DNA from 3 places in the Arthrobacter sp. UYEF36 genome. Region 2 is predicted to be linked to each of the others. Evidence: riboswitches for the same ligand, from Rfam matches in the RefSeq annotation. Region 2 holds a riboswitch; each other region holds the start of a gene.
The links. Region 2 has a riboswitch for cyclic di-AMP ahead of ABIB29_RS10070 (M23 family metallopeptidase). Riboswitches for the same ligand answer to the same signal wherever they lie in the genome.
Positions count from the first base shown of each region.

Region 1: another riboswitch for cyclic di-AMP. It lies ahead of ABIB29_RS05980 (NlpC/P60 family protein); the one in region 2 lies ahead of ABIB29_RS10070 (M23 family metallopeptidase).
Region 3: another riboswitch for cyclic di-AMP. It lies ahead of ABIB29_RS10440 (aggregation-promoting factor C-terminal-like domain-containing protein); the one in region 2 lies ahead of ABIB29_RS10070 (M23 family metallopeptidase).

Region 1 covers NZ_JBEPOX010000002.1:423,843-427,106, forward strand. The annotation lists gene ABIB29_RS05975 (dihydrofolate reductase family protein) at 1-430, shown strand, start outside; gene ABIB29_RS05980 (NlpC/P60 family protein) at 488-1,246, opposite strand; cyclic di-AMP (ydaO/yuaA leader) riboswitch at 1,251-1,421, opposite strand; gene ABIB29_RS05985 (hypothetical protein) at 1,625-1,894, shown strand; gene ABIB29_RS05990 (AfsR/SARP family transcriptional regulator) at 1,891-2,400, opposite strand; gene ABIB29_RS05995 (hypothetical protein) at 2,437-2,586, shown strand; gene ABIB29_RS06000 (hypothetical protein) at 3,047-3,264, shown strand, end outside.
Region 2 covers NZ_JBEPOX010000005.1:209,643-212,906, reverse strand. The annotation lists gene serC (phosphoserine transaminase) at 1-452, opposite strand, end outside; gene ABIB29_RS10075 (iron-dependent transcriptional repressor DtxR) at 719-1,414, shown strand; cyclic di-AMP (ydaO/yuaA leader) riboswitch at 1,584-1,792, shown strand; gene ABIB29_RS10070 (M23 family metallopeptidase) at 1,797-2,618, shown strand; cyclic di-AMP (ydaO/yuaA leader) riboswitch at 2,756-2,925, shown strand; gene ABIB29_RS10065 (NlpC/P60 family protein) at 3,235-3,264, shown strand, end outside.
Region 3 covers NZ_JBEPOX010000006.1:24,552-27,815, forward strand. The annotation lists gene ABIB29_RS10435 (sensor histidine kinase) at 1-855, shown strand, start outside; cyclic di-AMP (ydaO/yuaA leader) riboswitch at 1,008-1,165, shown strand; gene ABIB29_RS10440 (aggregation-promoting factor C-terminal-like domain-containing protein) at 1,167-1,937, shown strand; gene ABIB29_RS10445 (VOC family protein) at 1,973-2,350, opposite strand; gene upp (uracil phosphoribosyltransferase) at 2,448-3,083, opposite strand; gene ABIB29_RS10455 (phosphatase PAP2 family protein) at 3,096-3,264, opposite strand, start outside.

The sequences.
Region 1 (3,264 bases), on a different contig from region 2:
CGAGCTGATGGCCGACTACTGGCCGACGGCTGACCAGGACCCCTCAAGCACTCCCACAGAGGCCGACTTCGCGGGCATCTGGCGGGACATGCCGAAGATCGTCCACTCCAGGACCCTGGCGTCGGCCGGGTGGAATACCGAGGTGGTCCGCGAGGTCGCCGCCGAGGATGTTGCGAGGCTTAAGGAAGGGCCCGGCGGTGATCTGGCGCTGGGCGGCGCCAATCTGTCCGCGTCTTTCAGGCGGCTCGGGCTGATCGACGAGTATCGGGTGTATGTGCACCCGGTCCTGATCGGACGGGGCACGCCCCTCTTCCAGGAGACGGACGTTGTGACGCCGCTGCGGCTGCTGGAGAGCCGTGCGTTCGGCAACGGTGTGGTGTTGCTGAGGTATGCACCGGAGCCGGACGCCGGGCACGCTGAAGGCCGGTGATCAACTGCCCCCAAGGCAACCGATCGACCGGCCTTCGACGTGCTGTGTGCGGTGCTGCTAGCCGGCGCGGACGAACGTCACGGGACCGGTGGCGGTCAGCCAGGACAGCGGGTGCGTCATGGTGGCGTTGACGCCGTTCATGCCGCCGCTGATGGCCTGGCCGTTGCCGGCGTAGATGGCGACGTGGCCGGACTGGACGATGATGTCGCCGGGCTGGGGATCAGCGACGACCTTGCCGTACTTCATGAACGCCGTCGGGCCGATGTCACCGACCGCGATGCCGGCAGCGTTCAGGGCCTTCTCCACCACGGCGGTGCAGTCCTGCGTGATGCCGATCTGGCCGTACGCGACGGCCAGCAGGGTGGCGTTGACTCCGCCGGCTGCCGGGGCAGCGGCGGGGGCGGGTGCTGCCTGGACCTTGACCGTCGCCTTGGCGGCGGCAGCGGGGGCCGGAGCGGGTGCTGCCGGAGCCGCAGCAGCCGGGGCAGCAGCTGCCGGGGCCTTCGGAGCGGCTACGGGCTTGGGTGCCTCGACCACAGGAGCCGGGGCAGTCTCAACGGCCGGGCGCTCGAACGTGATCTGGACGGCGGAGTCCGCCATGACCGGCGCGGAGACCAGGCCCTGGACGTCAACGGACGACGCCGGCGCGGAGTCTCGCTCGGTCGGTGCATCGGCTGCATTCGCGGCCATGGCGCCGCTGAGCACCATTCCGGAAGCGGCCACGAGAACTGCGGCCTGGCGGCCGATGGTAGCGGCGGCGCGGCTTTTGCTGCGAAGATCGGCGCGTTTGGGCGCACGGGTATTGCTAAAAGTCATTAAAGGAGCCTCTCCCAATGCCTGCGAGGTGAGCTGTCGGATTCGGATGGGAGGCACCCGGCCGCACGCTGGCCCGATCATGCCGGGCCGTGCGGCTTCACCCCAAGACCCCTGGAGAACAGCGGGTCAAAATTGGTTTCCCCGTCTCTGCCGGACGTTGCTGCGAGTTATCCCCAGGCCGCGGCAGAGTTAGGCAATCGGCTGGGGAGAGCCCGTCTCGGAAACAACAGGCACCTAACAACGGTAACGGAATGATTACGGAGTGTCACATCGGCATCGTGGCGGGCTGCGGCGACCGGTGTGCGGCCCGCCCCGCCGGACCCCGGCCGCAGGCATAGGATGATGCCATCACCGTTCCCCCGAAGCGGAGGCCCAAAAATGGACAGTCCCGACCTCATCAGGCACTGTGTCGCCATCTGCCAGCTGAGCAGTCAGCCGCCGGAGGACTTCACTGTCAACACCGAACTGCTGGTGCTGGACAACGGGGAGGTCCACGTGTCCACCTGGGACGCTGAGCCCCGTGACGGCGGCTTCGACGTGCACGTCCTGAACGACCGCGTGGACGCCCTGGGCTTTATGGTGATCACGGATTGGGAATTCTTCGACGAAAAGGCCTTTGCCGTGGTGGAGCGCCGGCCGGGACGCTAGGCCCGATCCGTCTCACTGGCGGGGACCCGGGACACGCCACGGACCCGCTCCAGCAGCCTCGGCGACGGCCGTAATCCCAGCTCGGTCCACAGCAACGAACTGTATTGCCGAAGGTACTCGTGGGCGGCAGCGACATTGCCCTCATCGAGGCAGATGTCGATAAGGACGGCGTGCACGGATTCACGGAGCGGCTCGATGGCCTTGGCCCGCAGCGCCGCATCGATCCCTTCCGGATAGCGGCCCAGGGTTCGCAGCCGGACCGCCAGCGCCTCCAGTGCGTGCAACTGCACCTGGCGAAGGCGTTCCCGCTCTATCAGAAGCCAGTCTTCATCCCACTCCGGCAACAGGTCCCCGGTGAGCGGCGAACTGTTGGTGTCTTCGACCAACAACTCCCCGCCGGGTGCCAGCAGCCTGGCGGCCTGCGCCCGGCACAACTGGAGATCCGTCACCACGCCGTCGCCGAGCGCCAGTTCGCTTCGACCCGCCGAAATGAGGGACCCGTGCACCGAACGGATTCTCCACAGCGCAGTGCGGAGGCTTCCGTGGCCATGATCCGCGCTGGAATCCGCCCACAATTTAGCTATAACCGCCTGCCGGGAGCATTTCACACCGTCCTGGCGGGCAATTGCGAGAAAAGCCAGGACGCGCTGGGCATGAATGGGCAGCTGAAGCTCTTTATGCGCGAGGAATAGGGAAAAACCGTTCAAGAGGAGCAGGCCCGGTTGACCCTCCGATTCCGAATCTGCGACGGAACTTTGACTTACTGCAGACGTCATTTTATTACCCCACGGAGATATGACGCGGAAAGATTCAGGAAACGGCCACGGCATACGCGGCGATCGGCAACATTGCTACGCAGCGTTGACGTCTAGGAAGGAACTTGGGCGGATCATTTCCGCCATGAGAGCCGATTGTTCCGTGATATTACTGCGCCTCTGGCGGAACCCACAAGGGGTGTTTATTCGGGTACGCACCGCAAACGGCAGCCGGCGGGAATGGGTGGTTTCCGGGACTGTCGAACTCGTTATGTTGCTCGAAGCACTTATTACCGAGCTTGAAGATGAGCCCGTAACGGGAATGGAGACAGAAGATTGACGGTGGAAAACACAGAAGTCCCCGAAGCTGAAAACAATATCCCGTAAGGAGGGTGTCATGGACGCACAGTCCGGCTTCACCGGCGAGACTCTGTTCTCTGGCCTGTCATTGGCCGAGCCTCCCGCGACCCCAGCTTTTGCCCAGGCCGCCGCCCCGGAGGCGGTCTTGAACACGCCCTTCCCGGCCAGGTTCATGACGGAGGCCTTTGCCCCGGAGGTCGAAGAGGCCGCGGCGTTCTATACGGAACTCGAAGACGAAGATTTTGTGGATGCCCT
Region 2 (3,264 bases):
GACGTCTCATTCTGCGGCCAGGCGTAAACATCGACGCCGGCCTCGGCCTTGGCCGCCGGGCGGGTGCCCGGTTCGGACTTGATAATGCTGGAGTCAGCAAGGAACGGTGCCTTGTTGGTGGCGGAGGCGAACTTCGAGCCAAACTCGCCAAAGGACAGGTGCTGGGCCTTGTTTTCCACCAGGCCGAAGCTGGCAATATCCCAGAACGCCGTCGACCCGCCGACGCCCAGGATGACCTCATAGCCCTCAGGGGCCCGGAAGAACTGGCTGAGCCCGTTCCGGACCGACCCGACGAGGTTCTTGACCGGTGCCTGGCGGTGGGATGTTCCCAGCAGCTGCGACGCCGCGGCGAGGGCTTCCATCTGCTCCGGTCGGACCTTGGATGGTCCGGCGCCGAACCGGCCGTCCTTGGGCAGGAGATTTGCGGGAATCGTGATGCTGGTGTCGCTCACAGTGGCTCCAATTTTCGGCTGGTACAAAAGTGTGGCTCGGGAGATGGCCCGGCAGCGTGGCTGCAGCGTAGCCTTGCGTTTCATTCTGCCTGACTGCCCGGCGGGGGAGGCAAAAAAGCCCGTCATAGTCCGGTCACTGAGATTATCCGGAGTAATTCAAAATAGGCTAAGCTGGCCTGCGAACGTACGGCGGACCCCACCAGGGCGCCTGCAGCACGCGGTACGGTGGGAAACACGCAAGGACGGCGCTCGAGGAGCTGAGCTGAATGACGGATCTGATCGATACAACCGAGATGTATCTTCGGACCATTCTGGAACTTGAAGAAGAAAACATTGTCGCCCTCCGCGCCCGCATCGCCGAACGGCTGCGCCACTCCGGCCCCACCGTTTCCCAGACCATCGGCCGGATGGAACGCGACGGGCTGGTGGTTGTGTCCGGCGACCGCCACCTGGAGCTGACGGAAACCGGCCGGAAACGTGCCATCGAAGTCATGCGCAAGCACCGTCTGGCCGAGCGGCTGCTGGCTGACGTGATCGGACTTGATTGGGCTTACGTCCATGAGGAAGCCTGCCGCTGGGAACACGTCATGAGTGAGCGGGTGGAGCGGCGGATCTTCGAACTCCTCAACCATCCCACTGTTTCGCCCTACGGCAACCCGATTCCGGGCCTCGCGGAGCTGGGTGGCCTGCCTTCCCAGCCCTACGCCGACGGCGTTGTGAACCTGCTTGAGGCCATGGCCGGCTACGGGCCGGATTCCAGGGTCAGAATCAACCGGCTGGCCGAGCCCATCCAGGTGGAACCTGAACTGCTCGTCCAGCTTGATGAGGGCGGCATCCGGCCCGGCGCTTTGGTGGCGCTGGAACGGGTGGGGGAGTACATCTCCGTGCGCGTGCCGGACATCGAAGGGGCCCTGGAGCTCCCGCCCGAGGTGGCCGCCCACGTCTTTGTTACCGTCGGTTAACTACAGCTCACCGGCAACTGACTACAGCTCACCGGCAACTCGTGGGACCACCCATGAGTTGTGCACAGGTCGGTAACGGATTTATTACTGCACGGCTTAATCCCCTATAGTGGATCACTAGTACCGATACCAAAGCGTTATCTGATCCGAGCCGAGCTCTGCCAGCGGATCAGACGCAGAACCACCTTCTGGCAGGGGCGGGGGAACCACTTCCGGCTGTTCGACAGCCTTGGGGTGAAGTCCGTCAGCGGCAAGCACTCTCCAGCAGGGAAGTTCCTTGATGCCTCTGTGCCTGGATGCTTGCCACGGCGGACCGGGTCTTTGATCTCTCTGACCCGAATCCGACAGCTAACTTCGCAGGCTCTCCAGAGAGGAACCGTTCTTGACCATCCAGACCACCAGGGGCCGCCGTCGTGCGCACGGTCCCGCGCCGGAGCCGCGTCCGGCCGTCGCCGTCACGGCAGAGCGCCCACGCGACGCACACCGTGATGAGCGCCGGGGCCGCCGCAGCCCGTTCCGCCAGGTGACTGACTTCGCCGCGGCCAGCGGCGTCGGCCAAAAGGCCGGCATTGCACTGGCTGCCACGGGACTGGTCCTTACCGTCACCGTCCCCGCCACGGGTCCCGTCCTGGCCACCGACGCCGGGACCTCCGCCGGATCCGTCTCTGCCGCGGTCCAGCCGGATGTCACCGCCGCCGAGGCCAAAATTGACTTCAACCGCACCGCCGTCACCACCCAGGGTGACCCGGACGGCAAGCTCAAGCAGCTGCTGAGCGCCCAGTCCGCTGGTTCCATTACCCGCGCCGCCTCCTCCGGCAGCCTCGGGGCGCCCCTGGTTCAAATGAATTCCTCGTCGCCCTTCGGCTACCGCGTCAGCCCCATTACTGGCGGCTCCGGGGAGTTCCACCGCGGCCAGGACTATTCCGTACAGTGCGGCACCGCGGTCCTTGCGGCCGCCAGCGGCACCGTGACCTTCACCGGATGGCATCCCCACGGCGGCGGAAACCGCGTGGTGATCGACCACGGCAACGGCCTGGAGACCACTTACAACCACTTGTCCTCAGCCAGCGTCAAGGTGGGCCAGCAGGTCACCCGCGGCGCTGTTGTGGCGATGAGCGGCACCACCGGCGCCTCCACGGGCTGCCACCTTCACTTTGAGGTCATGATCAACGGCGAAGTCGTCGATCCGACCGGCTGGCTCTAACCGAGCTGATGGGACGCTCTCGCATTCTTGTGACACGCCGTGATCTGAATGTGACATTGAGCCCCAACTGCTGTACCGTTTGACCTACGCCAACTTTTCCGAAGTTGGCGCTCTTGAGTGGATTGCCTAGCTCTGCCACCGCTCAAGGTCCGTTCGCATTACATCGTCTGGCAGGGGCGGGGGAACCAATTTTGGCCTTCGAAAGAAGGCCTTGGGGTTAAGTCGCAAAGCTTCCCAGGAAGCAGCGCGGCCGGGTGACTCCCATCCGAATCCGACAGCTCACCTCGCAGGCATTGGGAGAGGCTACTTTCGTGTCTTCACGCCACAATGCTGCGCTTAACCGCGCTTGCGCGGCTCTAACGAGCCCGCTGAAATCCAACCTCCGTGCTGCCCTTGCCGGCGCCCGGAACGGATCTCACACCGCCGACTCAATCTCTGCTGAGTCCGGCCCGCAGGCCATGCACCTGCAAGCAGTTCCCGCTTTTGGCGCGTCTTCGCAGTACACCCTTCGCTAAGTAACCCATTTCGGGGCGATCCGGCGTACCCCCAAGATGCCGGAGCGTCCTCAGCCCGCGCCCAAAAAGCGCGGACCCAGGATCACGAAAGAGAGAACTTAATGACTACTCGTGCAAACGCACGGCACCGC
Region 3 (3,264 bases), on a different contig from region 2:
ATGCTGGAAAATGTCTCCAATGCCCTCGAAGCCCGGCAGAAGAGCGAGATGAAGGTCCGCCAGTTTGTCGCGGATGCCTCGCATGAGTTGCGCACCCCCTTGACCGCCATCCGCGGCTATACCGAGCTGATGCGGATGACCGAGCATTTCACCCCGGACGGCCAGAAGTCCCTGGCCCGGGTGCAGAGCCAGTCCGAGCGTATGACCACCCTGGTGGAGGACCTGCTCCTGCTCGCCCGGCTGGATGAGGGCCAGCCGCTCAGGCTCAGCGAGGTGGACCTCACCCAGTTGGCCATCGAGACGGTCAGCGATGAGAAGGTCATGGCCCCGGACCGGGTCTGGCATCTGGAACTCCCCGAAGAGCCTGTGGTGATCCGCGGTGACGCGACCCAGCTGCATCAGGTGCTGGCGAACCTGCTCTCCAACGCGCGCAAGCACACCGGCCCCGGCACGACGGTGGTGACCGGCGTGAAGCGATCCCCGGACGGATATGCCGTGGTGACCGTGACGGACAACGGCCCCGGGATCGCCCCCGAGTTTGTGGACCGCGTCTTTGCACGCTTCACGCGCGCGGACGCGTCCCGCAAGAATCCTGTTTCCGTCACGACGCCGGCAGCCGGCAAAGGTTCCCTCCCGCGGCGTCCGCTGCACCCGCCGCGGTCGCCCGAGGCAGCTGCCGCGGTCGCCACCACCACGGCCCCCGGCACAAGCGCTTCCGCCGAGGGAACCAGCGGGCTGGGATTGTCGATCGTGCAGTCGATTGTCGCGGCCCATGGCGGGACTGTCGGTGTGGTCTCGAGGCCCGGCCGGACCGAGTTCACCGTCCGGCTGCCGGAGGCTCCACCCGCCGGGTGAGGACCCTCCGTCGCCGGTCAACGCGCAAGCCGCCCCGCCGCCGTCGGAATTCCTGTTACCGAAATGTGACATAGCCGGACGACTCCTGTACGGTTTTTAGGGTGCGGTCACCACTAGGCCGCATATCCGGATGCACGCCAAGCTCTGCCGCCTCCCGGATCCCGCTGGACCAGGCAGAGGCGGGGGACCCAGAGTTCCCGGGCATTTCTGCACATCGCACCCCTGGGGTGAAGCCGACACGTGAGTTTCCGTGCGGCCGGGTGACCTCACCCGAACCCGACAGCTAACTCCGCAGGCGTTGAGAGGCACTCATGACTGAATCCAAGGTACAAACGCGCCCTGACGGCGCCGCACCGACGACGGGCTCCCAGCAGTCGCGCCACCGCGCCGAACCGGCCAAGCCCGCTTCAGCCCTGGCCCGGTTTGCCCACAACGCCGGCTCGGCCGGCCGCCGGGCGGCCGTTGTTGTTACCGCCTGCGCGGTGCTCGTGGGGGCCGGCGCCGCCGGCCAGGCGTCCGAGACGGCCGCCCGCAACGCCGGCGCGGACAGTTCCACGCAGGCAGCCGCCACGGCGGATCCGCTGACACACCTTGATTTTGAACGTGTCCGGGTCGAGAACCAGGCCGTCCTCCCCACCGGCGACGCTGCAGCCCCGGCGGCCGAGGTGGCGCCGGCCGAAGCGCCGGCCCCGGCAGTCCCGGCCCCGGCACCCCCGGCTCCGGAACCCGCCCCGGCACCTGCCCCTGCGCCCGCACCCGCCCCCGTTGCGGTCAATGATCCGGCGGGCGCACAGGCGTACGCGGCCAGCCAGCTGGGCTCCTATGGCTGGGCACCGAGCCAGATGCAGTGCCTGATGAAGCTCTGGACCAAGGAATCGGACTGGGAGACCACTGCCACGAACCCGAGCAGCGGCGCCTACGGCGTGGTCCAGTCGCTGCCGGCCGAGAAGATGGCCAGCGCGGGCGCCGACTACCGGACGAACTACCGCACCCAGATCAACTGGGGACTGGAGTACGTCAAGGATCGCTACGGCTCACCGTGCGGCGCACTGAACTTCCACTACGCCAACAACTGGTACTAACCCCCTGGTCCAGCCAGACCAGCCAGACCAGCCGCTTAGCCGTTGGGACGGTTGGGGAGGTACTGCACCGCCCATCTGTTGCCGTCAGGGTCGGCGAAGTGGACAAAATGCCCCCAGTCCTGAACATCGACGTCACTGACGTCCACGCCGTTGTCCTTGAGCTGCTGGTGGGCCCCCTGGATGTCGCTGACCACGAGCTGAAGGCCGGGGGCGGTACCCGGCGGGGCGTCCGAGAGGCCCTCACCGATGGCGATCGAGCAGCCGGAGCCCGGCGGGGTCAGCTGGACGAATCGGATGCCTTCCATGGGCCGCTCGTCGAAGTCGGCCTTAAAGCCAACCTTGTTGACGTAGAAATCCTTCGCGCGGTCCACATCGGACACCGGAACAAAGACAAGTTCAAGTTTCCAGTCCATGGGGCTCAGGCCAGTACCGGGCGGTGTGTTCCGGGAGGTTAGGGCCCCCCTCGCGCGGGTCCGGCCGCGAGGGCAGGTCCGACGCCGGGTGGCTGGACTACCCGGCGACGCCGTAGAGGCGGTCGCCGGCGTCGCCCAGACCCGGCACGATGTAGGACTTCTCGTTGAGCTTCTCGTCGATAGAGGCGAGCACAATCGTCACGTTCGCGTCGGCGAGTTCTTCTTCGAGTTTTGCCAGGCCTTCCGGGGCGGCCAGCAGGCAGATGCAGGTGACGTCGGAAGCGCCGCGCTTGAAGAGGAACTTGATGGCCTCGCGCAGCGTGCCGCCGGTGGCGAGCATGGGGTCCAGGACGAAGATCTGACGGTCGGTGAGGTCTTCGGGGAGACGCTCTGCGTAGGTGATGATGTCAAGGGTCTCTTCATCGCGGGCCATGCCCAGGAATCCGACCTCCGCCGTGGGGACCAGCTTGGTCATGCCCTCGAGCATGCCGAGTCCGGCCCGGAGGATGGGGACCACCAACGGGGTGGGCTTGGTGAAAGCGGTGCCGATGGTGGTGCTGACCGGCGTCTCGATGGTCACCGGTTCGGTGCGGACGTCGCGGGTGGCCTCGTACGCCAGCAGCGTGACGAGTTCCTCGGTGAGCTGGCGGAAGACCGGGGACGGGGTGTTCTTGTCCCGCAGAACGGTGAGCTTATGGGCGACCAGCGGGTGGTCCACAACGAGAGTGCGCATGGGTCAAAACTATCACCCGGCGGCCGGGGGCCCGCCCGTCGGACCGCGGGCCCCGACGTCGTCCTTTTCCTCCGGAGCGCTGGTCCCGGCGGCACCGTCGCGCAGGTGGACCTCGTTGTCAAAAGTCGGCGCAGGCCCGGCATGTTCCCGGTGCCGCACGACGTGGAAGAGCCGGTGGGCC